Regions from separate parts of the Paenibacillus sp. JNUCC 35 genome, predicted to be linked through region 1. Evidence: riboswitches for the same ligand, from Rfam matches in the RefSeq annotation. Region 1 holds a riboswitch; each other region holds the start of a gene.
The links. A riboswitch is a leader RNA that binds a small molecule or an ion and turns the genes downstream of it on or off. The one in region 1 is predicted to bind cobalamin.
Positions count from the first base shown of each region.

Region 2: linked by a shared signal. The riboswitch ahead of AC2TF6_RS16425 (FecCD family ABC transporter permease) and the one ahead of metE (5-methyltetrahydropteroyltriglutamate--homocysteine S-methyltransferase) in region 1 are both predicted to bind cobalamin.
Region 3: linked by a shared signal. The riboswitch ahead of AC2TF6_RS23580 (ABC transporter substrate-binding protein) and the one ahead of metE (5-methyltetrahydropteroyltriglutamate--homocysteine S-methyltransferase) in region 1 are both predicted to bind cobalamin.
Region 4: linked by a shared signal. The riboswitch ahead of AC2TF6_RS11790 (class I SAM-dependent methyltransferase) and the one ahead of metE (5-methyltetrahydropteroyltriglutamate--homocysteine S-methyltransferase) in region 1 are both predicted to bind cobalamin.

Region 1 covers NZ_CM177771.1:3,250,707-3,258,353, forward strand. Annotated here, with positions in the region: gene AC2TF6_RS14760 (FAD-dependent oxidoreductase) at 90-1,637, opposite strand; gene AC2TF6_RS14765 (YolD-like family protein) at 1,747-1,989, opposite strand; gene metE (5-methyltetrahydropteroyltriglutamate--homocysteine S-methyltransferase) at 2,211-4,508, opposite strand; cobalamin riboswitch at 4,695-4,886, opposite strand; gene AC2TF6_RS14775 (arylamine N-acetyltransferase family protein) at 4,937-5,722, opposite strand; gene AC2TF6_RS14780 (ATP-binding protein) at 5,987-7,261, shown strand; gene AC2TF6_RS14785 (ArsR/SmtB family transcription factor) at 7,281-7,646, opposite strand.
Region 2 covers NZ_CM177771.1:3,686,195-3,693,841, reverse strand. Annotated here, with positions in the region: gene AC2TF6_RS16445 (helix-turn-helix domain-containing protein) at 1-188, opposite strand, end outside; gene pyk (pyruvate kinase) at 302-1,717, shown strand; gene AC2TF6_RS16435 (hypothetical protein) at 1,801-2,460, shown strand; gene AC2TF6_RS16430 (ATP-dependent DNA helicase) at 2,561-4,477, shown strand; cobalamin riboswitch at 4,581-4,782, shown strand; gene AC2TF6_RS16425 (FecCD family ABC transporter permease) at 4,881-6,062, shown strand; gene AC2TF6_RS16420 (ABC transporter ATP-binding protein) at 6,059-6,865, shown strand; gene AC2TF6_RS16415 (ABC transporter substrate-binding protein) at 6,871-7,647, shown strand, end outside.
Region 3 covers NZ_CM177771.1:5,215,268-5,222,914, reverse strand. Annotated here, with positions in the region: gene cysK (cysteine synthase A) at 1-383, shown strand, start outside; gene AC2TF6_RS23605 (GNAT family N-acetyltransferase) at 973-1,281, shown strand; gene AC2TF6_RS23600 (Lrp/AsnC family transcriptional regulator) at 1,661-2,152, shown strand; gene AC2TF6_RS23595 (aminotransferase class I/II-fold pyridoxal phosphate-dependent enzyme) at 2,165-3,361, shown strand; gene AC2TF6_RS23590 (aspartyl-phosphate phosphatase Spo0E family protein) at 3,431-3,691, shown strand; gene AC2TF6_RS23585 (hypothetical protein) at 3,746-4,321, shown strand; cobalamin riboswitch at 4,449-4,653, shown strand; gene AC2TF6_RS23580 (ABC transporter substrate-binding protein) at 4,832-5,839, shown strand; gene AC2TF6_RS23575 (FecCD family ABC transporter permease) at 5,840-6,877, shown strand; gene AC2TF6_RS23570 (ABC transporter ATP-binding protein) at 6,877-7,647, shown strand, end outside.
Region 4 covers NZ_CM177771.1:2,534,706-2,542,352, forward strand. Annotated here, with positions in the region: gene AC2TF6_RS11760 (TetR/AcrR family transcriptional regulator) at 136-654, shown strand; gene AC2TF6_RS11765 (hypothetical protein) at 750-1,637, shown strand; gene AC2TF6_RS11770 (YojF family protein) at 1,934-2,278, shown strand; gene bshB2 (bacillithiol biosynthesis deacetylase BshB2) at 2,305-2,961, shown strand; gene AC2TF6_RS11780 (spore coat protein) at 3,046-3,534, opposite strand; gene AC2TF6_RS11785 (aminoglycoside phosphotransferase family protein) at 3,733-4,638, shown strand; cobalamin riboswitch at 4,813-5,021, shown strand; gene AC2TF6_RS11790 (class I SAM-dependent methyltransferase) at 5,249-6,118, shown strand; gene AC2TF6_RS11795 (permease) at 6,293-7,378, shown strand; gene AC2TF6_RS11800 (TIGR03943 family putative permease subunit) at 7,406-7,647, shown strand, end outside.

The sequences.
Region 1 (7,647 bases):
GTGTCACGGTTCCCGCCGCAAGCTTCTATGAAAAAACACGCCAAAAAAGCCGCTCCTTGCCGGAGCGGTTTTTTTTGGCATTCCGCCGTCTAATCATCCAGTTCCACTTTCGCCAGCGGCTTTAAAGCCGGCCCCTCGATGACTTCACCCGTGTAGGCGAAACGGGAGCCGTGGCAGGGACAATCCCATGTCCGTTCGGACGCGTTCCAGTCCACTTCGCAGCCCAAATGCGTGCAGGTCGTGTCGACCACGTGCAGGCTCCCTTCACGGTCGCGGTAAGCGCCCGCTCTTTTCCCCCTGACCTGTACAACGGCTCCTTCATCCTCGCGGAGTTCGCCGGTTTCTCTCGTGGGAAATTCGAGCTTGCCGGAGATGAGCTCTTTGGCGACGTTCGCATTTTCCACCACAAAGGTTTTAATCGACGGGTTCGCGTGAAACCGGGAGGGAGAGAACAAGTCCGTGTAAGGGCTCTCTTCCCCGAGAATGAGCTTCGCGTTCAATTGGGCGGCGGCAATGCCCGTGCTCATTCCCCACTTCTTATAGCCCGTGGCGACGTACAGATTCGGAACGTCATCCAGCTCCTGTCCGATGTACGGGATCGTATCCAGCGTGTACAGGTCTTGAGCCGACCAGCGGTACGCGATTTCTTTCACCCCGAAGGTTTCTCTCGCGAATTTCTCGAGCGCTTCGTAATACTGGAACGTGCAGACGCCCTGGCCCGTCTTGTGGCCTTCTCCGCCCACGATCACCATCGGCTCGCCGTTAATCAGCACGGACCTCAGAGAGCGCTTCGGCTTATCCGCACTAATGTACATGCCTCCGAGGTAGCGCTTGTCCGTTTTGACGGCGAGCACGTAAGAACGCTCTGCGTAAAGACGCGCAAAATACAGCCCGTGCAGGTTGTTAAAAGGAAAGTGAGAAGCGGACACGACATGCGAGCTGCTGACGGTAAACCCGCCGCTTGTCTTGAGAACGGACGGACTCCCCGGCTCGTATCCGGTTACGGTGGTTTCCTCGTAAATCCGCCCTCCTTTGCGCACGATTTCTTCAGCCAGATGAATCAGAAACGGGACCGGGTTGTATTGGGCCTGATTTTTCATCACGACCGCCCCTTTCGTTTCGAAAGGGAGATCGGTTTTTTCTACATAGCTACCGGGGATTCGCAATTTCTCGTAAGCTTCGTATTCTTTGAACACTTTGTGCAGAGAAGAATCCGTATCGGTGTACACAAAGGCATCCTGTTCTTCAAATTGGCATTGAATGTGGTGCTCCTTGACCAGATGACGGACGAACTGAAGAGCGTCTCGGTTCGCCTCGTAGTACAGCCGCGCTTTTTCTTCGCCAAAGTCGGAAATATACTGATCGTAGATCAAGTCGTGCTGGGCTGTAATTTTGGCGGTCGTATAACCGGTCGTCCCGTGTAAAATGCGCCCCGCGTTCAGAACCGCGACTTTTAAACCTTTCATGGCCAGCAGGTAGGCCGTCGTCAGACCGGTTATTCCGGCGCCGACGATAGCGGCGTCTACCCGGATATTTTCGTTCAGCCTGGAATAGGAGGGGATTTGGGCGGAAGCCAGCCAGTACGATTCCGGAAACTGGGGGAAAGCGGCGGCTGATCTCGAGTTCGTTTCGTTCACGTGGATTAGCTCCTTTTACCAATATTCTCCTAACTTCTCCAGAGTGACCTCATTCTATTCGTTCCGGCACAAAGTAAAAAAGCACCCTGCCGGATGCTTTTAAGGCTAATCAGGCGTTATCCACCTGCATAATGTCCATAAATGGAACTTTCGTCAGCTGTTCGCCGTCCTGAACATGTACGAGTCTCGTCCGGGGATCCATGACCGTAATTCTGCCGTAGACCTGCTCTGCCCAGCCCCATACCGTAAGAAGAATTAGAGAATCCTCGTCCTTGGCTTCTACCAGCCGGTTACCGAGTTCTTCCAGCTCGAACTCATCCCGGGTCGGACGTTTTACTTTTGCCTTTGCCATTATACCTCCTGAATGACGGTCTTACCTTCTGCCGTTTATCTTTCTATCTTACCATGTTTATGGGTTTCTTCCAACGGTTTGGAAACTCACGTTCCTATTTTCTTCTCGCGCTAATGTAAAAAAAAGCCCCCGCCCGGTTTGCACCGGACGAAGGCTCGGATTGTTGGACGGCTTATGTTTATCGGTCCGTAAGCATCTGCAGCCAACCTTGATCTGCTCGGTTAAGCTTGAGAAACGGCCATCGTTTCCCGGCACTGTTTGGCGGCCGCAACCATGTTGCGCAGGGCTGCCGCGGTTTCCTCGCTGCCTCGCGTTTTGAGCCCGCAATCGGGATTGATCCAGAAGAGCTGCGGGTCGAGTACGCGCAGCGCACGCTCGATCATGCTTACCATCTCTTCGACGGAAGGGACCCTTGGACTGTGAATGTCATAGACACCGAGCCCGATTCCCTTTTCGTACGTGTGCTGTTCGAAGCTTTCGATCAGCTCGCCGTGGCTGCGGGAAGTTTCGATGGATATGACGTCGGCATCCATATCGCGGATAGACCCGATCATGTCGTGGAATTCGCAGTAGCACATATGGGTATGAATTTGCGTCGTGGCCCGCACATTCGCCGTTGTGCTGCGGAAAGCGTTGACCGCCCAATCGAGATAAGCCCGGTGCTCATCTTTCTTAAGAGGAAGGCCTTCACGGACAGCGGGTTCGTCGATTTGGATCATTTCGATTCCCGCTTCTTCGAGTGCTTGCACTTCTTTCTCCAGCGCGAGCGAAATCTGGTAGGCGACCACGTCTCTGGACAGATCGTCCCGGACGAATGACCAGTTAAGAATCGTAACCGGTCCGGTCAGCATCCCTTTGACGGGACGTGTCGTGAGCGACTGGGCATAGACGGTTTCCTCGACGGTCATCGGCTGCGTAAAAGCCACATCGCCGTAAATGACCGGCGGTTTCACACAGCGCGAGCCGTAGGACTGCACCCAGCCGTTGCGCGTGAAGGCGAAGCCGTCCAATTTTTCGCCGAAAAATTCCACCATGTCCGTCCGTTCGAATTCCCCGTGAACGAGGACGTCCAGATCCAGCTCCTCCTGAAGCTTGATCCATTTATCGATCTCGCTCCGGATAAACGCTTTATACTGCTCGTCCGTCCATTCCGCTTTTCTCCATTTGGACCGCGCCTGTCTGACTTCCGCTGTCTGCGGGAAGCTTCCGATCGTCGTCGTCGGGAGAAATGGCAGCTGCCACTTCTCGCGCTGAAGGGCCCGTCGCTCGCCGAAGTCCGCGCCGCGTGCCGCCGGCACCTTTTGAAGCTGCAGGGCGGCCGCCTGAACGGCTTTGTTCCCGCGAGCTTCGGAAGACCGGAGGGCGGCAAGCGCTTTTTCGTTCCGCTGAAGCGCTTCGGCGGTGTCCGCCGTTTGGGATACCGCCGCCTTGGACAGCAGGACGATTTCCTCCAGCTTCTCGTCGGCGAAGGCAAGAGCGTCTCTCAGCACCGGATCGAGCTTATCTTCGTGGACGGTGGACACCGGCACATGCAGAAGGCTGCAAGATGGCTGGACGATCACCCGCTCCTCGGGAACCACGGCTAAAATGTCGTGAAGCGTACTCAGCTTCTCCTTCAGATCGGAACGCCAAATATTCCGGCCGTCCACGATACCCGCTCCTAAAATTTTGCCTTCAGGAAATCCTTCGCTCTTCAGAAGCTTCAGCGTTTTCTCACCGCCGTGTACGAAATCAAGCCCGATCCCGCTTACGGGCAGCCGTACAACCCTACTGTAATGTTCCACGGATTCGAAGTAGGTCTGGAGCATAATTTTCAGTTTCGGTGCTGCCTCTGCCAGCGCTTTGTAGATCGCTTCAATCCGTTCCATATCCTCGGCGGATAAGTTTGTCGAAAGCACCGGTTCGTCCACCTGCACCCATTCGGCGCCTTCCCGTTCCAGCTCTCGCAGCACTTGGCCGTACAGTGGAAGCAGCCGGTCGATCCAAGCATCGGTTTCCGTCTCGGCGTACCCTTTGGACAATTTCAAAAACGTAAACAGTCCGAGCAGCACGGGCTTGCCCTGGATTCCGAGCGCTTCTTTAGCTTCGCGGTAAGCTTTGAGAGGCTTGTTCTCGACCAGTTCGGGCCTCGCGCCCTGGAGTTCCGGCACAATATAATGATAGTTGGTGTTAAACCATTTCGTCATTTCGCATGCGGCCGCCCCGTCCTCACCTCTAGCCATCGCATAGTAGGTGCCCGGAGATACTTCACCGCCCTCGTATTGAAACCGTTCCGGGACGATTCCGAACATGGCGGAAGTATCCAGCACGTGGTCGTATCCCGAAAAATCGTTGACCGCGATAAGCTCAATGCCCTTCTCCCGCTGAATGCGAAGATTTCCCAAACGGACCTCGGTCAGCTTGTCCGTCAGCTCCCGTTCCCCGATTTTACCGGCCCAGAAAGACTCCAGCGCCTTCTTCCATTCACGTCCCGCTCCGATCCTCGGGTACCCCAAACTGCTGCTTATCAATGCGTTCATGATCTTGACCTCCTGATAGTGGCTTGAATTGGATGTTTGCATAAGTTCCCTGCTTCAATTGCTTGTTTGTACGCGAAAAATAAGAAAAGGACGTCATTATCCCCGAAGCATGCAAGGATAAAGACGCCCTCTGTTTGTATAATCAGCGGCTCGTACTTTAACACCTCCCTATCTCCCGTAGGTAAAGCAGTGCTGTCAGAACAGGCAGGTCTCCTGGCTCCAGAATCATCATCTTCGGCTGCCTTCCCGGTCTAAGACCAGTGGCATAATCGCCTTGACTCCTCTGTTACAGTGGCGGGACCGCGCCGGTTTTTCACCGGACTTCCCTTTTAAGCTCCAGCTCCCGAGGGGCTGGGCACCTATTCCCAACATATTCAATTGGTTAACTTAGGAATGACTATACACAACGAAGCATATTTATGCAAGCTTTATTCCAGAGGAATGCCGAAATATTTAAGCAGAGCTTCCTTGTAGGCCGCGTCGTTATCAGGCACGAACGTGCGCACGCCTTCGGGCGTAAACAGCTTAAACTCCTTGCCGGAGACCGAATTGCGCCCCTCACGGGTCCGTACGGCTACCATCGCATCTTTCGTGAAAATGGAGTCCGGGCTGTGCTCGCACCAGAAGCTGGCCATGACAAAATCTTTGGGCAGCTGCGGCTCCTCGGTAAACGAGTAAATACGCCTCCAACTGCCGCGATGCTTCTCGATCAGCACCCAGCCGAATACGGGGTCCCGCTCCATGGCGTATAACTCCCCGCCCTGCCGCTGTTCCAGCTTCTCGGCAAGACGGACCGGTCTCCGGGGCACAATGCCCCCGACACCTACGTCGCATAAGTAGCTGACTCCTTCCGCCTCCACTTCCAATACGTGATGGCGGCGTTTGGGCGGCAGCTGCGTCTCGTCTCGCCAGAACCGGGCGACATAATCGGTCACGGGGTAACCGAGCTGGCGCAGCAGCCAGCCGAACAGGGCGTTCAGCTCGAAGCAGTAGCCGCCCCGCCGCCGCTCGACGATTTTGTGGCGCAGACGCTTTATGTCCAGAGACAGCGGAACACCGTTCAGGATATCCAGATTTTCATACGGAACGGTGTGCAGATGCTGCTCCTGCAGCAAAGCCAGCGCTTCATAACTGCCGTCCAGCGGCCCTTCGTAACCGATTCGGTTGAGGTAAGCCTCCACTTCAGGTTTCAAAGCTTCTCTATCCGTCCTCACAGGACACACTCCTTTGCGGCAGGTTCACAGACGATTAGTTGTTCCGGATTCCGCTCCAGCATTGGCTGGCTGACGAGAATTTTCAATCTCAGCACCTCCGGCTTATTCTTAAAGATTTCAACAACTTGGTGAAATATTCCTCCATGTTCACCAACTTTTGATGAGTTTCCGCTCAATTGGCATCATTATTTATTGCATTATCTGCCAGAGAACTCCATAATAGGAATCTGAGTTCTTTTTTCTTTTAGAAAGAGAGTGCGGCCCGTGAAAGATATCCTTGTCCATTTATTTATCATGACATTTCCCCCTCATATTTACCAGATTTTTATGCTTACGCGTTTTTACAAAAGAGAAAAAAAACGAAACCGATTTCTGATGGGAATCCTGATGGGGTTTTCCGGGATTTTCAGTATTAGCTATCCGGTTATGTATCTCGTTCCTGATTTTTATTGGGATTTAAGAGGCGTTCCTCTTCTGCTCGCTTTTATATACGGAGGGTATTACGGAGGGTTTACGGCGCTCGGGATGATGCTGATCTTTCATGGGGTTATGTTCCCGTCGTTCGGAGTTTCGGACGTCATCCTCTATGCGGCAGGATTTCTGCCCGTCCTGTTCAGGGCCCGTGATTTCTACCAATATCCTTCGCGAAAAAAAATCGCCCTGTCGCTCTTGTACACAAGCATCGGCGCTGCCGCTCTGCTTATCTGGCTGTCTTACATCGTCTCGCATCACGGTTTTGTCTGGCAGGATCTGCTGCCGCAAGTAAGTCTTCTCGTGACCGTACAGCTTCTGCTGCCGGTGCTGCTCATCCTATGGTTTCAGCATATGCTCCGGCATGATCAGATGAGTATCGAAATCCAAAAAGCCGAGAAGCTGCAGCATCTCAGCGATCTGGCCGCCAGTGTCGCTCACGAGATCCGAAATCCGCTTCAAGTTACGCGCGGGTATATCCAGATTTCCCAGAAGGAAGCCGACGAGAAGCTCGGCCGATATTTAAACATCGCCATCGGAGAACTCGATCAGGCCGAGAAGATTATCTCGGAGTTTCTGCTCTTCGCTAAACCCGAATTGACGGAAACGGGCCTCATCCATCTCGGCGATTCGCTTCAGCAGGCCGTGACGATGCTTGAACCTTATGCCAGCATGTCGGGAGCCGTAATCGAGCTTTCCTGCGAGGACGATATTTTTATCGAGGGAGACTCTTCCAAGCTCAAGCAGGCGTTCGTCAATCTGATCAAAAACGGAATCGAATCGACCCAAACGGACGGTCTGATCCGCATACACGGTTATGTCCGGAAGCACAAAGCCATCATTACGATCACCGATAACGGCAGCGGTATGACCAAGGAAGAAATCGAGAGACTGGGGGCTCCCTTCTATACGACGAAAAGCAAGGGGACCGGGCTTGGCCTGATGGTCACGACCCGCCTGATCGATGCCATGCGCGGCAAAATGCGGTTCTCCAGCGAAGTCGGCACCGGATCGGAGGTCATGATCACCTTCCCCCTGACGACAAAAAACAGAGTATCTAATTCCTGAGAATAGATACTCTGTTTTTTTATACGTGCACGAGATGCTGGAGGGTTTGGCGGAAAATTTCTTTCACGTGATCGTCGTCCAGTGAGTAAAAGACGGTTTTGCCGCTTTTGCGCCGCTTAACGATCCGGACATTCCGTAAATACCGGAGCTGATGGGAGACGGCGGATTGTCCCATTTCAAGCACGACACTCAGATCGTGAACGCACAATTCCTGCTGGGAAAGCGCATATATGAGTTTGACGCGCGTAGGATCTCCGAGAGCTTTGAACATCTCCGCCATGTTGACGGCCATAGATTCGTTCATTTTCGCATGCTCCAGAGCAGTCCCGTCCGTTTCCGTCCCTGCGCAGGATTCGTCGCAGAGGTCTTCGATTGGTTTTTGCATG
Region 2 (7,647 bases), 440 kb from region 1:
TAATAGGCTACACCCTCTCCGATCAGGAGAAGGTCGCCTTGCTCCAGCATAATTTTGTCGTTTCCGATCCAGTACAGGCAGCGGCCGTAGCTCAGCATGATGAACGAAGCGGCCGCACTGCCGCCGGGCTCGCTTTCCTCGTACCATTCCGCCAGCCGGTCGTGCCGGATGTTTGTTAATTTGATCATGGTTCCCTCTTCATAGAACGTACTATAGTACAATTGCAATACTATAGTTCATTTTCTCCCGAACGGAAACGAATTACAATAGGGACAACCAAAGAAGAGGAAGGACCGATCATATGCGGAAGACAAAAATTGTTTGCACCATGGGGCCCTCATGCCGCTCCGTCGAGGTATTGAAGGAATTGATCGCAGCCGGAATGAACGTGGCGAGAATTAACATGGCTCACGGAGAGCTGGAGGATCACAGCCTGCAGATCAGCCGGATCCGTCAGGCGGCGAAAGAAACGGGCGCCATCGTACCGGTGCTGATGGACATCAAAGGACCGGAAGTACGGATCGGCCTGCTCAAGGAAGCGTCGTGCGAAGTGAGAGCGGGGGACTGCCTCACGCTGACAAGCGAAGAAATCGCGGGAGACAGCACGCGCATCTCGGTCAATTATGCCGAACTGCCGCAAGTCGTGAAGGCCGGGGACAGAATTTTGATCGACGACGGGCTGATCGAACTGAGAGTCGTTTCGGCGGCGGGAACGGAAGTGTCGTGCGAAGTGATTAACGGCGGCGTCATCAAGCCGCGCAAAGGGGTTAACCTGCCGGGCGTGCATACGACGCTCCCCGGAGTCACGGAGCGGGACATCCGCCACATCGAATTCGGCATCCGCGAAAAGATTGAGATTATCGCCATGTCCTTCGTGCGCAAAGCGGAGGACGTGCTTACGGTCCGGCAGCTGCTTGAGGATCAAGGCTGCGGTCATATCCAGATCATCTCCAAGATCGAAAACCAGGAAGGCGTAGACGAGCTGGAAGCCATCGTGGAGGCATCGGACGGAATCATGGTAGCCCGGGGCGACCTGGGGGTTGAAATTCCGGTCGAGGATGTTCCGGTCCTCCAGAAAGTGATGATCGAATCCTGCAACCGCGCGGGCAAGCCGGTTATTGTCGCCACTCAAATGCTGGATTCGATGCAGGTCAACCCGCGGCCGACCCGGGCCGAAGTGAGCGACGTCGCGAACGCCGTTCTTCAGGGCTCCGACGCGATCATGCTGTCGGGCGAGACGGCCGCCGGCAAGTATCCGGTCGAATCGGTGCGCACGATGGCCACGATCGCCAAGAAAGCCGAGGGGCTTTACATGGAGGAGACCGGCCGTCAGCAGGCGGGCGTTCCCGCAGAGGTCAATGTGACGGAGATCATCAGTCAGGCGGCTGTCCGCGCATCGGAGGCGATCGGAGCGAAAGCGATTCTGACGCCGACGATGAGCGGGTACACCCCCCGGATGGTGTCCAAGCACAGACCGAAAGCGCCGATCATCGCCATTGCGCCTAGCGACGAGGTTTTGAATAAGCTCTGCCTGCTGTGGGGCGTGCTGCCCGTGAAAGGCGAGTTTGTACAGACGACCGACGACATGTTTCAGGCCGCGGTATCCAGCGGCACCGCACAGGGGCTGCTGCAAACCGGCGATTACACCGTGATCACGGCAGGGGTGCCGATCGGCAAGACGGGAACGACGAATCTGATTAAAATCATGCAAGTGTAGAAGGAAAAGCCTCCCGGCGACGGGAGGTTTTTTTTGTTGCACAAACGGAATGTGTCATGCAATATATGGAAGGGGGGTGGAAATTGTTGAAATGGTGGAGAACACAAGATTGGTTTTGGTCCATGGCTTTTTTGGTTTATGCTTTAGGATTTGGTTTTGTTTATAAGGAAATGTTTATGGGTTTTATTTCCTATGTATCCACCTTTGTTTCATTTGCGTTGGGAGCGGTGGCTATTTTTATATCCGTCAGAGAGGCGACTAAAACGGATGCCGTTAAGGATCAAATAAATGCGGCTTTAGGGGAACTGCGTGAAAGAACCAGCCAAATGGACATAAAGCTTGATAAAATGGACAAGAAAGAAATCTTAAGAGACGAGCTTGAAGAAATTAATAATGAAACAAAGGATCAGATAGATAGGGCGCTTACAGAAGGCTTGAGTAAAGAAGATATAATGAATATTATTGATGAAAAATTGAAAACTGCCGCAGAAAAGTCCGTTCAGGCAGTCATATACGAAGAGAAAGAGCACTCTTTAGATTCACATAAGTTTATTGACAATTACATAAGAATGTTACCGGCAGGTACTCACTTCACATTAAAGGATATTAACAAGGAATTGGATAAATATAAAATTAAACTGCATTATGAAACAATAAGACATATTTTAAAGAACCGGTATGTAGCTCAAGGAATAATTACTTATAAAACAGATCTAACTCCATCCACTTATATAAAAAATTAATTCACTTGCTAAACCATCTAAAAAAAGGAGGATTCGCAGGGGGATCTTTTGCGGTATAATGGACAGATGTACGTAACGATGATGTGGAGGCACGGCCAGATTGAGAAATTATCCATTTGCATTTGATCCGACAAAACCTTTTATTCAGCAGGCAAGCGACTGGATTGCCGACGTGTTTTACGAGCTTCTGCCGGAAGCCGGTTTTGAAGTGAGAGACGAACAAATTTATATGGCGTTTCAGCTGGAGAGGGCTTACCAGGAGAAACAGACCATCTTTGCGGAAGCGGGAGTGGGAACCGGGAAAACGCTGGTGTATCTGCTTTACGCTCTTATGTATGCGCGTTATACGAGAAAGCCCGCGATTATCGCTTGTGCGGACGAGTCGCTGATCGAGCAGCTGGTCAAACCCGAAGGGGACATCGCCAAGCTCGCCCGGCATCTCGATCTGACGATTGACGCCCGGATGGGCAAGTCGCAGCACCAGTATATCTGCCTGAATAAACTGGACGATACCCGGGGCGGCGGCTCCGACGATGAGGAAGTCTTCAGCGAGATTTATCACGGCCTTCCTTCGTTCGTCCACTACCCGGACACGCTCCAGTCCTTTTATCCGTACGGCAACCGTAAGGAGTACCCTGAGCTTACGGACGAGCAGTGGGAACGTATCGGCTGGGACGTGTTCCAGGACTGCCTCGTCTGCAGCCAGCGGCACCGCTGCGGCCAGACGTTGTCGCGCGAGCATTACCGCAAGTCCGCCGACCTGATTATTTGCTCCCATGATTTCTACATGGAACATGTCTGGACCTACGAGGCCCGCAAACGGGAAGGCCAGCTTCCTCTTCTGCCGGACCACAGCTCCGTCGTATTCGACGAAGGGCATCTGCTTGAAACGGCCGCGCAAAACGCGCTCACCTACAAATTGAAACATTCGGTATTCGAAAGCATCGTCATCCGGCTTCTGGAAGGCGAGGTCAGAGAAACGCTGGCCCTGGCCATCGAGGAGGCCATCGTCCAGAGTGAAACGCTGTTCCGCGTGCTGGACGAGAGCAGTTATTCCGTCCCGGCCTCGGACCGCAAGGAATTCGCCTGGAGCGAAGAATTGAAACGGCAAGTAAGCCGGTTCCGGCAGCTGATCGACGTGATCGAGGAAGAGCTCGTATTCGAGAGCGGACTGTCCACGCTGGACGATTACCAGCTCAAAATCGTCGAGGAGCACCTGGAAATGATTCAGCTTGCTTTGAGCTTGTTCGATAAGCCCGGTCAGCTCATTTCATGGGTTACGGAGGATTCCGACGGAATCACCCTGGTTATCATGCCGAAAATGGTCAAGGAGATTTTAAGTGACCGCGTCTTTTCGAAAAAAATGCCGGTCGTGTTTTCTTCCGCGACCTTGTCCGTCAACGGCTCTTTTGACTATATGGCGGGCAGTCTAGGCATCGAAAGCTTCCTTTCGTTTTCCGTTCCCTCCCCTTACGATTACAGCGCCCAAATGAAGGCGAACCTGTATCCCGACAAGCCGGAAGAGGACAAGACCGGACGGGTTCTGGAACTGCTCAAGGAATCCGACGGGCGGGCGCTTATCCTGTTCCCGTCCCGCGAGGCGCTGGGCGCTTTCAAACGGAACATGACACGGTATCCCGAGTCCGCCGATTACCGGTTTTTGTTTGAGGGCTCGGCGGAAATCAGCCACCTCATCTCGTCGTTTCAGAACGACGAGGAAAGTGTCCTCTGTGCGGTAACGCTGTGGGAAGGACTGGATATTCCGGGACCGTCCTTGTCCCATGTAATCGTCTGGGAGCTTCCGTTTCCTCCGGACGATCCCGTCTTTGCGGCCAAGCGGAAAGATTCGGCTCAGCCGTACGAAGACGTCGACATGCCCTACATGCTGCTCCGCCTGAGGCAGGGCATCGGGCGGTTAATCCGGTCACGGGATGACCGGGGCATGGTGTCCGTTCTCGGTCATGATCTGGATAATCCTACGGTCAGAGAGCAGATCCAGGGCCTGCTGCCGGATTAAGCGGGATGTCAAATGTTGCCGATTCTTGACGTATCCGCTATGATAGACAAGATGCTTCCGGTTCACATTCCGTATTTCGTGTAAAATACAGGCCGGACGATGAATTGAATAACTCGGTACAGGTGCTTGCCGCTGGAATCTTAACGCGGTACAGCTTAATAGGGAAGTCCGGTGCAATACCGGCGCGGTCCCGCCACTGTAACAGAAGAGTCGCAGCAACCACAGTCACTGGTATCCATGCCGGGAAGACTGCTGCCGATGATGACGCTGATAGCCAGGAGACCTGCCTGTATCCGTAACACGAGCAACCTACGGGAGATAGGGAGGTGTTAGATGCGTTCTGTACTGAAATTACGAGCGTCTTTCCCTTTGTCTGCAAACGAAGGGGGAGGCGCTTTTTTGCATGGACAGCCCTAAAAATATCAACGGTCGAGGTGAGGACTTGCAATCGGTTTGCAACAAAGAAACGGTAGGGGAGACCGGGGAGGCCGGGGGCGCCCGCTCCGCATCCGCAAAAAAATACGGGACGGCGCGCACCCTAACCGCTTTTCCGCTCCTGCTGGGCGGCTTGTCGCTTCTCCTTGTGATCTCCGTGACGATAGCCGTCATGCTCGGTTCCGTGCGGATCGAGCCCGTCACGGTCTGGAAGATCGCTCTATCTCACATGCCGGGAATCGGCAGCCTGGTCGAGCGGGATTGGACGAAAGCGCAGGAGCATATTATCTGGAATATCCGTTTTCCCCGCGTCCTGCTCGGTCTTGTCGTAGGAGCGGGCCTGTCCGCGGTCGGAGTGACGATCCAGGCGTTAATCCGCAATTCGCTCGGCGATCCTTATATACTCGGGGTATCGTCCGGCTCGTCGGTTGCGGCTACCCTTGTTCTGCTGTTCGGCGGCTTCTCGTTTCTTGGCGCATACGCGCTGCCGGTTTCAGCCTTTATCGGCTCCCTCGTCGCGATGGCGCTTGTCTTTACCTTCGCCAAGGTAGGAGGCCGCATTTCGACCACCCGGCTGCTGCTTGCGGGAACAGCCGTTGCGAGCATGATGTCGGCGTTTACGAGCTTCATCGTCACGATGGCGCCGAACGCACAAGGCATCCGCTCCGTCGTTTACTGGCTGATGGGCAGCCTGGCCGGCGCGAAGTGGGAATACCTCACCGCACCGGCTCTGATCGTGGTGTCCGGTATCGTTTTCCTGCTCTTTCAGCATCGGTCGTTGAACGCTCTTCTCGTGGGGGAAGGCGCAGCGGGAACGATGGGGGTCAATGTGCCGGCGTTCCGGACCTGTCTGGTGATCGTAACCGCGCTGATCACGGGAACGATCGTGTCCGTCAGCGGCTCAATCGGTTTTGTCGGCCTGATGATTCCCCATATCGTCCGGCTGGTGCTCGGCTCCGACCACCGCAAGGTGCTTCCGGTCAGCGTCCTTTTCGGGGCGGTCTACGTCATATGGGCCGACGTTCTGGCCAGGCTCGTGCTTGCGCCGGAAGAACTGCCGATCGGCATCGTCACCGCGATATGCGGAGGCCCGTTCTTCATCTGGCTGCTCCGCAGAAGTTCATACGCGTTCGGAGGTGCTTCTAAATGAACATGGAAGCGAAGCATCTCACTTTGAGCATAGGCGCCAGGAAAATCCTCGACTCCGTAAACCTGGCCGTCCGCGAAGGCGAGTTTATTGGCCTGATCGGCCCGAACGGGAGCGGGAAATCGACCCTGCTCAAAACGGTCTACCGCGAGCTTAAGCCGGACGCGGGACAAGTGTTTCTGGATGAGCGGGAGCTGCTGAATCTGCCCTACAAAAAAGCGGCCGAACTGATGGCCGTCGTCAGCCAGGAATCTTCCGTCGAGTTCGATTTCAGCGTGGCGGACATGGTTCTGATGGGAAGATATCCCCACAAGAAATGGTACGAAAGCGATACGGAAGCGGACCGGGAAATATGCCTCCGGGCCTTGGACACGGTCGGGCTCGGACATTTCGGAGAACGCAGCTTCGCGACCTTGTCCGGCGGCGAGAAGCAGCGGGTGCTTATCGCCCGGGCGCTGGCTCAGCAGGCGAAGTTTCTGATTCTGGACGAGCCGACGAACCACCTGGATATTCGCTACCAGCTCCAGATCATGGAACTTGTCCGCTCGCTGGGGATCACGACGCTGGCCGCCCTTCACGATCTGAATATGGCGGCTTACTATTGCGACCGTCTCTACATCATCAGCGAGGGAAGGATTGCGGCGGAAGGAACGCCAGCGGAGCTTCTCGTCCCTGCTGTTCTCCGGGACATATTCGGCGTTCACGCCGAGGTGAACCGGCACGCCCTGACAGGCAAGCCGGTCATTACGTACTTGCCGGAATCTTTTTATAACGCCAGACTAAAACAGACGGAGGAATCCTTTTGAATCTTATGCGATCTCTTAAACTTTCTTTATTCTTATGCCTCACTCTTGTGTGCATGGCCGCTATAAGCGCCTGCTCCGCTTCCGATTCAACCAAAGAACTTGTACCGAGAGGGGCTGCGGAGTCAACGGGAACACCGGCGGCAGCCGTAGAACTTGATAATATGGGGCAGAAGCTTCATTTTTCGGAAGCGCCCAAACGGGCCGTGACTTTAAATCAGCATGCCACGGAAGTAATGCTTGCGCTCGGTCTGGAGAAAAACATGGCCGGCACCGCATACCTGGACGATCAGATCCTCCCGGAGCTGCAGGAAGCTTACAAACGGGTTCCCGTTCTCGCCAAAACATATCCGTCCAAGGAAGTTTTCGCGGAGGCCGCTCCGGATTTTGCCTATGCGGGTTGGAAAAGCGCGTTTACGGAGAAAAGTCTGGGCACCCGGGAAGAACTCGCCAAACAGGGGATTCAGACCTATTTGCAGGAATCCTCCAATAAAGCCGCTCCGACCTTGGAGGATGTGTACCGGGATATTTTGAACATCGGCCGCATTTTCAGGGTGGAGGCCAAAGCGAATGAGCTTGTGGATGGCATAAAGCAGCGCTTGAAAGACATTCAGGAGCAAATCGGCACGGTCGGGACTCCTCAGAAGGTGTTCATTTACGACAACGGCGAAGACAAAGCTTTCACGGCGGCCAACACCTACATTACGAGCCTGATCAACATGATCGGCGGCAAAAATATTTTCGACGATATTCAGAAAAGCTGGGTCGAAGTCAGCTGGGAAGAG
Region 3 (7,647 bases), 2.0 Mb from region 1:
GCGGGACGATCACGGGCACGGGCGAGGTGCTGCGCGAGCGGATCCCCGGCATCGAGATCTACGTCGTCGAGCCGGCCGGATCGCCGGTGCTGTCGGGCGGAGAGCCCGGCCCGCACAAGCTGGTCGGCACGTCGCCGGGCTTCGTGCCGAAGATTTTGAACACGGACGTCTACGACGAGATCGTCCGGGTAGAGGACGAGGATGCGCTGCGCACCACCCGCGAGCTCGCGGCCAAGGAAGGCATCCTCGTCGGTCCGTCCGCGGGCGCAACCGTGTGGACGGCTATCCAGGTGGCCCGCAAGCTGGGGCCCGGCAAGCGCGTCCTGTGCATCGCGCCCGATACGGGCGAGCGGTACCTCAGCATGGGCATCTTCGGCGAATAAAGCGCCGGAGGCGGCAGGATGCGGCCGCATCGCAGCAGCATCGCGGAAGGATAGATTCCCGTATGCCGGGCTGAGCGAAGTCGTACCTTTGAATACGGCTGCCGTCCGGAGCGATTTCATACAGCGCGTGCGGGGATAGGATGCGATGTGTAATCGGTGTCCCTATAAAAAGAGAGCTTTCCCTGAATCCGGGGGAAAGCTCTTTTTTATGCGGTCCATTTCTATGAACGGGAAAATTGACGGACCCTATAAATAAAGCGGTAGCCCCTGTATGCATAAGAGCAGCTCCGGAATGCCTCACCGATTTTTGTGGGGGGCATACATACGGAACGGAGAGTTTCGTCTCCGGCGCCTGGGGGCGGAAGTCATCGTTATGCGACGACACACCGCCACCGCTGGTAACTGTGCGAGGTGTGAAAGCGGAAGAGCAGGTGTAATTTGTCCTGAGCATATTCCGGATTATGCTGCCGGAGGAGAATAGGATTTTTTTGTAAAGGTGTGGAATAGGAAAGGAAGTCGTTGAATAAAAATACATTATCATGTATAATTATCACAGATTCACTTGTTCGTAGAAAGGTGGCCTGCAAGAATGATTTCGTTGTCCGGTGAGATGCCTAAACCATGGGTCCTGAACCCCTTTATACAATCCTATACAGAATTAACTTCCCAGAAGGTCGATCGCAAAAGTTTGAAGCAAATCGGAAACGGCCGTTTTATTTCCGCTTACGAGGATCAAAAACTGGTCGGAATCGCCTTTTGTACCGGAGACGTGGAGTGGGAGAACGAAGTATCCCTTTCGGTCCTTATCCTGCCTTCCTACCGCAAAAGAGGGATAGAATCGGCCATGCTGCGTCTGCTCCGCGGCAAGCAGTCGGCCTACAGCCGCACAGTAGGCTAAAGCGGAATGCAGCAGTCGGCAGGACGGCGGGCTCCCGCGATCGGCAAGACCCGCATAAGCGCGTCCGGCTGCCCCGGAGACCGGGCATAGGGAGAAATGCCTATACACGGAGGCTTTTCAGGCAGAAAGCCGGTGGGACCGAAGCCTCGGCAGGCAAGGGGAGCGACCTTGCGGTTTTGCGCCGCCGGGCGGTGCCGCACCGCTCGCCGGGGCAGGGAGATGAAGCTGCAAGGAGCGCGTGCTTGCGGCTTTTTTGCGCTTCCGTTTTTTATTGAATTCGGCGGGGGCTGCGTGTAATATGGAAGATAACGATTTTCCCTATCCGATGCTTGATTTCATTGGACCTTATTCATGACGATTCTTAGTAGGAGGCTTGACGATGGACGATTTGAAGCACAAGATTCTGGATATTCTGAAAGAAGATTCCCGCCGTTCTCCGGCGCTTATCGCGACCATGCTGGGAATTACGGAAGAAGAGGCGACGGCGGCCATCCGCCAGATGGAAGACGAGCACATCATCGTGAAGTACGCCACCGTGCTCAACTGGAGCAAAGTGGACAGCGACAAGGTGAACGCGCTGATCGAAGTGCAGATCACGCCTGAACGGGGAACCGGATTCGACGCGATTGCGGAACGCATTTATTTATATCCAGAAGTGAAGTCGGTCTATCTGATGTCAGGAGCTTACGATCTGCTTGTGGAGATCGAGGGCCGTACGCTGCGGGAAGTGTCTTCTTTCGTTTCCAGCAAGCTGTCGACACTGGACCGGGTATTGTCTACGAAAACTCATTTTATTCTGAAAAAATACAAACAGGATGGGATCATTTTTGATGACCGTGAGGATGATCATCGGATGCTGGTCTCACCATAAAGGACGATGACGATGATAAACCAGGAAGAAATCGGAAGTAAACCGAAATCCATGCAGGGCTATTTGTCACCGCTGGTCCGGGATATTCCTCCTTCGGGCATCCGGCGTTTTTTTGATTTGGTAAGCGGGAGCAAGGATATCATTTCTCTGGGCGTCGGGGAACCGGATTTCGTGACGCCGTGGCATGTCCGCGAGGCGTGCGTGTATTCCCTGGAAAGAGGCCGGACGAACTATACGCCGAATGCGGGCCTCCCTGAGCTTCGCGAAGCGATCGCCGAGTATTTGTACACGAATTTTGCCGTAAAATACGAGCCTTCGAATGAAGTCGTCGTAACGGTCGGCGGCAGCGAGGCGATCGACCTTGCGCTGCGCGCGCTGATTACGCCGGGCGATGAAATTCTCGTTCCGGAGCCCTGCTACATCGCTTACAGCCCGATCGTCACGATCGGCGGAGGAGTCCCGGTCGGCATCGAGACCTTCGCGAAGGACAGCTTCAAGCTGAAGCCCGAGGCGCTCCGCGCAAGTCTGACGCCGAAATCCAAGGTTCTCGTTCTGAGCTATCCGAGCAACCCGACGGGCGGCATCATGACGTACGAGGACTGGGAGCCGATCGCCCGGATCGTGGAAGAGAACGATCTGATCGTCATCGCCGATGAAATTTATGCGGAGCTCACTTACGGAAGCAAGCACGTGAGCTTCGCTTCGCTGCCCGGCATGCGGGACCGCACCATTCTCGTCAGCGGCTTCGCGAAAGCTTTTGCCATGACGGGCTGGAGAGTCGGCTACATGTGCGGGCATCCGGACCTGATCTCCGCGATGCTGAAGATCCATCAGTACACGGTCATGTGCGCTCCGATCATGGGCCAGATTGCCGCGCTTGAGGCGCTCCGCAACGGACTGGAGGAGAAGGACCGGATGATCGAGTCCTATAACCAGCGCAGACGCCTGGTCGTTCAAGGCTTCCGGCAGATCGGTCTCGACTGCCATGAGCCTCAGGGAGCGTTCTACGCGTTCCCTTCCATCGCTTCGACGGGCCTCAGCTCGGAAGAGTTCGCTCAGCGGCTTCTGACCGAAGCGAAGGTGGCGGCCGTTCCGGGACAGGTGTTCGGCAACGGCGGCGAAGGCTTCGTCCGCTGCTCCTATGCGACTTCCGTTTCACAGCTGAACGAGGCTTTGGACCGTATTGGGTCTTTTGTGAAAAAATTGTAAAGACTTGTCCAAAAAATAGTTTTCAGAATCGGAAAAAACTGATATCTTTAGGGTAAAGGAGGGATATGTATGGCTTATTTAGAATATCGTCTGGCCGACAACTCGGGTTGGTACAGCCATGACGTTTCCGATCAACGCTGGTTATCCAAACGACCTGCCAAATTAGCCTCCCTCTTTCACCTGGAAGAAGAAATTCAGTTTATGCGGCACAGACTGGAACAGATGGTTCAGTCCGGTGAGGCTATGACTTCCGAGTCCGTAATTGAAATGAGTACGCTTCTTGATCATAAGATTAACGAATATATGAATCTAGTCCAGAAGAGCCGGTAAATGCCGGCTTTTTTGCAGCGTTTGCACAGGCTATCAGGCAACGGAGGGATTACGATGACACAGAAACGCTGGTTTTCGGCTGCTGTACTGCTTCTATTATTCACCGTCTTGGTTTCCGGGTGCGGGAAGGCCCAGCCCAAAGCGGATGTTTCCATCTTTATGATGGCCCGTGACGGTATACCGGTCGATGCCGCTTTTAAGCTTGAGAATTCGTTGAAAGCGCTTGTGGGGGACAAGCCGTCCATCTATTTGAATACGTCCCCGCTTTTTTCCAATGAGAAGATGATCGTCGAAATGGGATACGGCAATCACGGTATTCTGATCATCCCCGAAGAACAGTTTAAGATTTATGCGGCCGAAGGGGCATTTTTACCGCTGGAAGAGCATTTCAAGCAGGAGGACTATCCGGAGGGCGTACTCGAGGCGACGATTGAACCTGCCGGGAAGAAAAAGAATCCGCCCGAAGCGCCCAAGAAGGAGACGCACCTGTACGGCATTCCGCTCCAGTATTCCAAGTGGATGAAGGATAACGGCGTGGAGGGCAAAGGGCTCGTTGCTTTCATGGCGGTGAACAGCCGCAATCCCGAGCAGTCGTTCGAGGTGCTCAAAAAGATCGCCGCCAAATCCTGACGCGACGGCCTTGGCGCCGCCACGACTTTATGGCCCGTGCGAGGAACTGCAAGCGGTGCGGTGACTAAAGTCCTTGTCTTTCCGGCGCCGCTTGGCCTATAATGGGGGATGAACTTGAAGGCCCAACCTCATACGTTTACCGTCAGGTCCCGAAGCGGCGTCTCCAGCGGAGCCGAAGCCCAGGGTGAAAAGGGAAGCCGGTGCAAATCCGGCACGGTCCCGCCACTGTAATACGGAGATCGTCTTACGATGTCACTGTCCGCGCGCGGATGGGAAGGCAAGACGGTCAGCCATCCGTAAGTCAGGAGACCTGCCTGCCGGTTTGCAGCACAATATCCTTCGAGGAGAGGATCGCGCGAAACCGGAAAGGACGTCCGACTGACGGCCGTTTCACCTCGTGATTCCGAAAGTTATCCCCTCTATCTCCGGATAGAGGGGATTTTTTGTTGACATGCGCGAACATCGTGGGACAACCTCAAGTCAAACTAAATCAGCAAGGGAGTAGAGAACATGAACAACGATCGAAGAACCGCTAGGGGTTTTAAATACGCCCTGCTGCTGCTTGTTTTGACGATGGCCGTCGGCCTGGCAGCCTGCGGCAAGCAAAGCACGGATAACGGGACGGCGGGCTCGGCCTCTCCGGCGGCAAGCACGGCTCCGCAAACGAGCGCGAAGAAAACGCAGTATCCTTTGAAAGTAACCGATGCGACAGGCAAGGAATTTACGTTCGAGAAAGCGCCCGGTAAAATCGTGTCGGTTTCGCCGGCGGAGACGGAAGCTCTTTTTGCGATCGGTCTGGGCGATACAATCGTCGGCGTGTCCGATTTTGACGATTATCCGGCGGAAGCGAAAACGAAGCCGAAAATGGGCGGAATTACGCAGCCTAACCAGGAATCGGTTATCGCGTCGGGAGCCGACATTGTTTTCACAGGCGTTTCGATGAAAAAAGAATCGGTTGAAAAGCTGCGCGCCATGGGTATCAACGTGTTCAAGGTGGAGCCTAAGACGCTTGACGACGTCATGAAAAATATTCAGCTCTACGGCCAGATTACCGACCATCAGGAACAGGCGGAAAAAGTCGTCGCAAAAATGAAAGAAGACCGTCAGAAAGTTACGGATGCTGTAAAAACCGTAGCGGCGGACAAGAAGAAAAAAGTCTACATCGAATTCTCCCCGGGCTGGACAGTCGGCAAGGGCGAATTTATGGATGAGCTGATCACGCTGGCGGGCGGTGTCAATGTCGCTTCCGACATTACGGGCTGGAAGCAGATCAGCGAGGAGAAAATCATCCAGCAGAACCCGGACGTTATTTTATTCGCCAAAGACGTGGTGGATGACAAAACGAAGAAAAATCTTGAAGAACTCATTCGCGGACGCAGCGGGTGGAACGAAATCAATGCCGTTAAAAACAACCAGGTGATCGGTCTCGACCAGAATACGCTGACCCGTCCGGGACCGCGTCTGACAGAGGGACTCCTGCAAATGGCTAAAGCCATCTATCCGGACTTGGTGAAATAAATGAAACCTAAATGGGGACTTTGGGGAGGAGTAGGAGTTTTACTCCTTCTTCTTTCTATTGTGCTGAGTCTTTCGCTGGGCTCGGCCCATCTGCCGGTGAGTCAGATCGCTTCGATTCTGGGGAGCAAGCTGCCTTGGATCGGAGACCGAATCACGCCGGACTGGCCCGTATCCTCAGAGCAGATTATTATGAAGGTAAGGCTGCCGCGCGTGATGCTGGCCATCCTTGTCGGGGCCTCCCTTTCGGTAGCGGGAGCCGCTTTTCAAGGCGTCCTGCGCAATCCGCTTGCGGACCCGTATACGCTTGGGGTCAGCAGCGGAACGAGCGTCGGCGCGGCGTTCGTCATTTACTTCGGTCTGCAGACGACGTTTTTCGGTACGTGGACGATACCGGTCGTCGGGTTTGCCACAGGAGCCGTTTCGCTTTGGATCGTTCTACGACTGGCCCGGACTGACGGCAAAATCCGTATGGAGACGCTGCTGCTTTCCGGTGTCGTGATGCAGGCGTTTCTCGGCTCCGTGGTTTCTTTTCTCGTGTCGATGTCCAAGCAGGTCGTCAATGAAATCATTTTCTGGCTGATGGGCAGCCTCGCTATGAAAGGCTGGTCGTACACAACCGTTCTCCTTCCGTATTTCCTCGTTACTTTCGTTGTGCTTTACAGCTATGCGCGGACACTCAACCTGCTGGCGCTCGGGGAACGTCAAGCCGCCCATCTGGGTATCCATGTCGAGCGGACGAAATTGATCGTGCTGATCACCGCTACACTGGTGACGGCTGCCGCCGTTTCCGTATCCGGCGTCATCGGGTTTGTCGGGCTGATCGTGCCTCATCTGATCCGTCTGATCGCGGGACCGGATTACCGGCTGATCGTGCCGCTTTCCGCCGTTGGCGGAGCCATCTACGTCCTTTGGGCCGACACGCTGGCCCGGACGCTTCTAAGCCCGACAGAGATTCCGCTCGGCGTAATCACCGCGTTTCTGGGTGCGCCGTTCTTCGCTTATCTGCTGCGCAAACAGAAGAAATGGGGGAGAAGCTGATGGAACCGATCATCGAAGTGCAGGGTGCTGGAAAAAGTTTCGGCGGAACCCGCGTGCTCAAAGATATCCGTTTCGAGGTGAAGCCCGGCGAATTTTTCGGCATCATCGGGCCCAACGGGAGCGGCAAATCGACTCTGCTGAGGCTTATCTCCGGCGTAGACCCCCTTACGAAAGGCCGTATTCTTCTCCAGGGGAGGGAAGTCGCGGACTACGCCCGCAAGGAGCTGGCACGCTGGCTTGCCGTGCTTCAGCAGGATGCGCTGCCTCCGCTCGGTTTCACCGTCCGTGAGGTGGTCGAAATGGGCCGGTTCCCTTTCCAGAACTGGCTCGGGGAAGATCGGGAGGACGCCGCTGCGCTTATCGACCGGATTATGCGGCGGCTCGATCTGGAGCCGTTGGCCGACCGGACGGTCGAGAACTTGAGCGGAGGGCAGAAACAGCGCGTGGCGCTGGCGAAGGTGATGGCGCAGCAGCCCCGCCTGCTGCTGCTCGACGAGCCTACGACTTATCTGGACATCGGCTACCAGATGCAGCTGATGGACTACGTGCGGCAGTGGCAGCGGGAAGAAGGGCTGACGGTGGTCGCCGTCCTTCACGATTTGAACCTGGCCTCTCTCTACTGCGAACGGCTTCTCGTCGTTCACGAGGGAGAAGGCGTATCGATCGGCACGCCGGAGGAAATTATGAGAAGCGAGCTGATCCTGGACGTCTACGGGACGGAACCGATCGTCCTGGAGCATCCGGATCACGGCATTCCTCAAATCCTGCTG
Region 4 (7,647 bases), 720 kb from region 1:
AAATTCGCTTAAGGAGGAATCGGGAAGGAAGGGACTTTCTAGCTGCGTGCCGGAAAAAAGTTAGATATGCCTCTTGACGAAATGGCTGCTCGGCTTTTATTATTTATTTATCGATAAATAAAAGGAGGTGCGGAGTTGGTTGTCCGCGAAGATCGCAAAGAACAGATTATAGACGCAGCCGTGGGAATATTCGCGGAACTCGGATATTACAAAGCAACGACAGCCATGGTGGCTAAAGCAGTGGGCGTGTCTCAGCCGTATGTGTTTCATTTTTTCAAGAATAAGGAAGAACTGTTCAAGGCGGTGATTGACCGGGCCGTACAGCGGCTCTATGATGTCTTCATACAGGTGGAAGCTTCAGGGGATCTCATTCTGGAATCAATGGGCCAGGCGTTCAAAGATCTCATGCGGGCTAACCGGGCGGAAATGTTGATGGTGTTGCAGGCGCCTGCCATATCAGAACCCGAAATCCGCAGGCATATGAGCGAGAAGTTTACGCTGATACACACCACAATCGTGCGAAAATTCGAAGAATCCGGAATGGACGAGGTCGAGACGGCAGCCGGAAATTTCATGGCACTCGGACTTCTGATCGTAACTTCGGATGTGCTACAGCTTCCCGGGCTGCTTCCTTTCAAAGATTTGAACTGCTAGGAAACCTAGCAAGGCGGCACGTTAAGGCTGCCTATTTTTTTGCAAGATTATTTATTGACTAATAAATAAATTTCTAAGAATAGGATGTGGGCAAAATGAAACCAGCTCTTTATAACGGACACGGCGGCTCAAAATCGATGTTTTCAGGCGAACGCGTACTAATCTGGACGGGTTTGGCAGGCTTGGTACTCGCCGCTTTTATGGCGGTTTATATGACCTTATACGGAAGCCGGGTCCTCCCGGAAGGCAATGTGGAAAGCGCCTTCTCCTTTAACGCGGCGCTAGGTGTTTTCGTCTTGTCGATAGCGGCCATTCTCCCATTGGCCGGAATGGGCAGCCGCCCGCACAAAGTATTCCGCTGGCTGCTCGCATTTACGGCAGGAGCAGCTTACCTGCTCGAGTCCGTCCAGCATCTGAGGGGAATCAATCCGCGCTTTACGCAGGCGGGCTCCGTCGTCGATCGCATCGCAAACATCACCTTCGGTCTTGACTCCATGCTGCTGATTGTTCTCATCGTCTGGCTTGCCGCGGCTTTTTTCAGAAAATCGGTACTTGCGGAGCGGCCGCTTGTTATTCTCGGCATCCGTTACGGGTTTCTCTCCACGATGGCGGCCGTCGCGGCGGGTATCGGCATGATCGTGCTCCAGAGCCGCTTCACCGGCTCTTCGGGCAATCTGATTGTTCTGCACGGGCTGGGGTTTCATGCGGTTCAGACGCTTCCGCTGCTTGGCTGGCTGCTGGAAAAATCGGATGACGCGCAGTCCCGCAAAGCCATGCTCGTCCACGCGGGCGCAATCGGCTGGATGCTGGCGATCGCGGGGATCGGATTCCAGACGGCTTCGGGCATGTCCGTCGTCGAGCTGTCGCCCTGGACGCTCACGGCAGCCGCCGGAATGCTCGTGTGGCTCCTTGCTCTGGGCGCGGCTCTCCGGAAGTCGGTAACCGTAACCTGGAGAGTCCGGCCAGAGGCACCGAAGCTTTAACGGCCCCCTGTTTCGGCAAAGCTGCGCGGCATATCAGCAAGCCGATCCTTGCCGATAAGCTCAAACGTCTGATTGCCGAGTGGGCCACTCGGATAAAAGAACGATAGAAGCCGTGAAAACCCGCCGTGAAGCGGGTTTTTTGTTTGTACAGGCCTGAATACCGGGCCTATCCGCACCGTATGCGATTTGTGAAGTCGATGCGAATGTTTTATAATAAGCTACATTTAAACCTACATTAGATTAGCCGCATACAATAGTTTAGGTGAATACGTCAGTATATTACTGGAGGAATCTTCATGCAGTTTATTAATCAGGCGGCCGTCCAGCAAGTTCTTGATCTGCTTAAGGGCCAAGACCTGTATATTCATCTGGAAATGACGAACGGGGCTTATGCTTCTCATCTTGACCAGTCTAAACATACGGCCTCGACGTTTATCCGCAATTCGAAGATCCGTTATCTGCAGGGGTCCATTGCCGGAAACGGCCCCTACCGGGTAGGGCTCAAAATGGAAGAAGGCTGGGTTTATTCCGAGGGGCTTACCCATTGGGATGAAACGGAGACGCAGAGACTGATTTTGTCGGGACATGATAAGGACGGCAAGCTCGTCGTTTCGCTGCAGTTGAGCCGCGCCCCTTTTTAACTTACAAAGAGAGAAGGTAGATGGAGATGGAACGACACATACTGGTCGTCCTGCCGCATCCCGATGACGAAGCGTTCGGCGTATCCGGTACGCTTGCCGGCCATATACGGCAGGGAACCCCGGTGACTTACGCATGCTTGACTCTGGGAGAGATGGGACGCAACATGGGCAATCCCCTTGCGGCCAACCGCGTGACGCTGCCTGAAATCCGTAAAGCCGAGCTTGAGGAATCGTGCCGGTCAATCGGAATTCAGGATCTGCGCATGCTGGGCTTTCACGATAAAACGATTGAATTCGAAGACCGCGAACTGCTCGTCGGCAAAATCCGCGGACTCATCGACGAGCTGAATCCTTCGCTTGTCATTACGTTCTACCCGGGCTACAGCGTGCATCCGGATCATGACGCAACGGGCGCGGCCGTGATTGATACGGTCCAGCGAATCCCCGTGGAAGAGAGACCGGTCGTTCACTGCATCGCTTTTTCCAAAGGATGCGAAGATGTGCTCGGCAAAGCGGATATCGTGAGCGATGTCAGGCCGTATCTGGGGCAGAAGCTGGGCTCGATCCTTGCACACAGCTCCCAGTTCCAGCTCAACGGAAAGCTGAGCGGCAAATCCGCGAACGACAAAGAGGTGCAGGAACGGTTCGGCCACGAGCGGTTATGGACCTACCGGTTTCAATAAAAGAATGTGCGGGGCGGAAGCCGTTGCCGCATGCCGAAAGACCGCCAAGGAGCAGGCGTATCGTTCCTTGGCGGTTTTTTGCCGTTATTCGAGGGAGAGGGCGGCTTGAGCGTTGGCCGCGTCGTTTTCCAGCAGTTCCTTCAGGTCATAAGCGGGGTACGCACCGTCCGCATACATCCGGTTGAACACTTTGGCGTGAAATTCGACCGCTCTCAACAGATGTTTCACAAAGGTTGCCCGGAGACGGGGAGTCGCGGTTTCCGTGAGGGCGCAGGCGTAGCCGCGTACGGCCGTTTTGGCAAAACCGAGAAGCTGTCCCGCTTCCAGGACGGGCAGCTCCGGATTTTTATTCCTGGAGGAAGCATGCGCTTTGGGATAATACGCCAGCAGCTCGTTCAGATTCTGCTCCAAGGTTTGTATCGCCTCTCTAAAGAGCGTTTGAAGCCCTTCGTCCGTAAGCGTCGGCAATTTTTGTTTAAACGCGATCAATTGTCCGGTTTGAAGGCTCACAAGCTCGTGAAGCTCTAAGGTTTCGTGCCAGGCGAGATGTTTGGGGACTTTTGGCAGGCTCATCTTCTCAGACTCCGTTCGTGGGGTTTCTAACAGCCTATGTGAAGGGGCCGAAATTAGTAAGTTGTCAGCATCTCCAGACGGAAGTTCAAGTTAACAGAAGAGTTAATGGGGAATAGTTAATTGTTAAATATTTAATACCTATCAGGGACACGACAACGATGCTAAGATGTTTTTAACCTTAACTAAGGAGTCCTCGGAGTGCCGAATAACAGCAGCCTTATTTCAAAAGCCGTTTTAATAGCAGAAAAAGCCGGATTAAAGGACATTACTCCTCTCGAGCTTGGTAATGGCGGGAACCTGATCGTTCATTTGGCCCCGTATCCGATTGTGGCCCGAATAGCCACTGTGCTTTCAAAAAATCATGCAGATTACGCCTACAAGGTACTGGTTCGTGAATTAAGAGCCGCACGTCATCTCCAATCAAAGGGAGTGCCGGTACGATTGCCAACTGACCGTACGGACGCAGGACCATACGATATTGGCGGCACATGGATGACGTTTTGGAAGTATGTTCCCCCTACAGAACTGCGGCGCCCTTCGCCAAGCGAAGCAGTTGAACTGGTGAATAGACTTTCACTGGCATTGAAAGATTTTACCGATGAGATTCCTATGCTTGGTGTTTGGGAGCGGACATGTCAATCGGCTTTTAGATTAATGAAGCATCCGGATCAGCGTATACAAAACTTGCTAAGTCTGTTCTTCGCGATGGATAGACAGATGCGTCTCGAAACAAGTTTGCTACTACCGTCTCATGGAGATGCCCATTCAAGAAACTTAATACCGAGTCCCGAAGGCTGGGTCTGGTCGGACTTTGAGGATTTATCCTGGATGCCCGCATACTGGGATTTGGCTTCATATGTAGGCAATCTTGCATTATTCAACGGAATTCAGGAGCCAACCTTTCAGTATATCTGGAGTCAGATGAATATTCAGGCCGATAAGCAAGCTTTTGGATTTGCTGTTACCGCACGCATCCTTATGTCCACTTTAGGTAACTTGGATTTCGCACTTTCAGGCAGCGGAGATTTGGAATTTGCATATAAACAGCTTGGGCTGGCAAAAGATTTTATTAATCAAATCAACCTGATTATGGAAGGGGAATAGCGGAGTCATAAACCGTCGCGGCTCCACTTAATAGTCCGAAGTTTGGTGGGCCCGCCTTACCGGTACATCTGCTTGCCCGTACGCTTCGGTCATTTGCCAAAACGCCTGATTTGGACTACTATTAACCGTGAAGTTGTTTGGCATGCATGCTTTTCTTAAGATAATGGACTATCAAACATTCTTTATTAAACAGGTTCCGGTTCTTTCTCCGGGGAGAGGGAACGGATTAAAAGGGAAGTTCGGTGCAATTCCGATACGGTCCCGCCACTGTAAGGGGAAAAGGGGGAGAGGCCCCGGCCGAAGCGCATCACGTCACTGGTTAATCCGGGAAGGCGCGCATAGGGTTCCCGAGTCAGGAGACCTGCCTGTTTACCGGTAACTTCATTCCTACGCGGATAGGATGGCGTTGATGCGAATGTTCTCCCTAATCGTCCGGGTCCCGACCCGAGCGTATTCATGCGATGAACCCAAACATCCTGCCTCCGGCGGGATGTTTTTATTTGTTTCGGATCGATTGACTCCTCCGGCTTTACACGTAAAATGAAGTCCGCCGCATTTTGATCAAAAGAAGTATGAACAAAGATCTTCAAACCGCATGGGGAGGCAAACGATGTATTACGGAGTCAAACTAAATACGAATTACAAAACCCTCTGGCAGGAGGGGATGAAGGACTGGGACGGAAATCTTCCCGTACGGATGACCGATGACGTCAAGGAAGAAGGGTTCTGGAACGCTTTTATGAAAAAGAAAGAACAAGCCGGGGTGGATTCCTGGGTCGCCAACCTACGCAAGGAGCTGATCGCTTTGATTGATCCCGGCGAGGATGTGCTGGAAATCGGTCCCGGCTGGGGAAACTATACGTTCGAAGCGGCCGAGAAAGCGGGTTCCCTCACCTGTGTCGACAGCTCCGAAAGCGTGCTTGCTTTCCTGAGAGCCGCAGCGGAGCGGAAGGGCTGGAATCATTTAAACTTCGTGCATGCCAAGTGGGAAGAGCTTCCCGAGGTGGAGCGAGCCGACGTGGTATTCGGCGTCAATTGTTACTACCGGATGCAGGAAATCGACCGGGCGCTGCTGCACATCAACAACACGGCGAAGCGTCTCGGAATCGCGGGGATGGTAAGCGGTCCCGAGAGACCGCACTACAAGGACATCCAGGAGCAGCTGGGCTGCCGGATCAAATTTCAACGCAGAGATTACATCCATTTGCAGAATCTGCTATATGAACTGGGAATCGATGCGAACTGTAAAATGGTCAACCTGCACAAAACATATGCCTACGATACGGAGGAAGAGCTGCTGAAGGACAACCTGAGCGCGGTTTTGGACAAGGAGTATGACCGCAGGAAGGCCGTTGATCTCTTGTACTCTTATGTGCGTGAAGAAGACGGCAAGCTGATTTACCCGCACAATTTCAAAGCGGCTCTCCTTTACTGGAAGCCGGAAAAACGGCTGGAACCTGCGGACCTCCCGCGGAAGTGATACGGATCGTGCAGGTTTAAATCCGAGCCGCTGAAGCATTATCCCGGTAACGCGGTTTCGCGTGCCGGGATTTTTTTTGGCTTCACGGACCGGACAAGGGAAGGAGCTTGTCATAGATTCGGGCAGACTCGCATAGAGATGAAGAAGAGGATCAGGGTAAGGGAGAAGTCTTTTTTGTTGAAAAACGTAATGATTACGATTAAAATAAAAATACTGTCTTACACAGGAGGAGAGAACGTGCATTTCAGCGGAGCAAGCAGAGGGATGAGAAAAAGACACCTGATTTATATCGCAGCGGGAAGTTTCCTGGCTATACTGGCCTGGCAAGCCGTGCGGACAGGGAATGCGGTGCTGCCGGACCCTTCGGTCATCCGCCTGTTCAAGACGATGTTTATCGGCATCGTGCTCGAAGCGGTTCCTTTTATTATGCTCGGTGTGCTGCTTTCCTCGTTCATGCAGGTCTACATCCCGGAGACCTGGATCCGCAAAGCGATCCCCCGGAATCCTTTGCTCGGATTCGTGTTCGCCTGTCTGCTGGGCATCCTCTTTCCGATTTGCGAATGCGGCATGATCCCGGTCGTCCGGCGGCTGATCAACAAGGGAATGCCGCTGTACATAGGCGTAGTCGTCATTCTGGCGGGTCCCATCGTCAACCCGGTCGTCTATGCGGCAACATACACGGCGTTCCGGATGAATCCCGAAATGGTGTATGCCCGGATGGGACTGGCCCTTGGAGTCAGCGCGTTTATCGGTTTGTTCGTGTACGCGTTTATTAACAAAAATCCTCTGAAACACAGGCTGGACTCGCTGTACGCCGAGAACGGACAAGACTGCGCGCACGTGCAGGGCGGCGGCAAATTCGTTACGATGATGGGTCACGCGGGCGGGGAATTTTTCGATATGGGGAAATATCTCATTTTCGGCTCTCTCCTTACGGCCGTTATTCAGGCGTTTGTGCCGAGAGGCGATTTGTCGGCGCTGGGGGAGGGGGAGGTGCTTCCGCATCTGTTTATGATGGGATTTGCCTACATGTTGTCGCTCTGTTCCACCTCGGACGCCTTTGTCGCTTCTTCCTTTCTCCAGACGTTTTCCAAAGGTTCCCTGCTCACGTTCCTCGTTTTCGGGCCCATGCTCGATTTTAAAAGCACGCTGATGCTTCTGTCCGTCTTCAAAACGAAGTTTGTCCTGCTGCTGGCCGTTCTTATCACGGTGACCGTGTTTGCCGGTTCCGTAGTGGTCGAGCATCTTTATTTCAAGTAACCTTTTGAATTGGGGGAGGTGAACCGGGTGGAAGACAGGCGCGCTTACGCCTTCCATTATTTTATCCGGGCGGCGATTCTATGCGGGTTTTCGTTTTATATCGTTTATCTGGTCAAAACGGGCGGCATGCCGCATTATTTGGCGCCCCGCCTGGTACCGTACGTCAAAGCTTCGGCGATCGCCCTGTTCGTGCTGGCCGTGATCCAGATTTATCTGGCTCTGCAGCCCTCTGTAGGCAAGGAACCCGACTGCGGATGCGAGTCCGATGT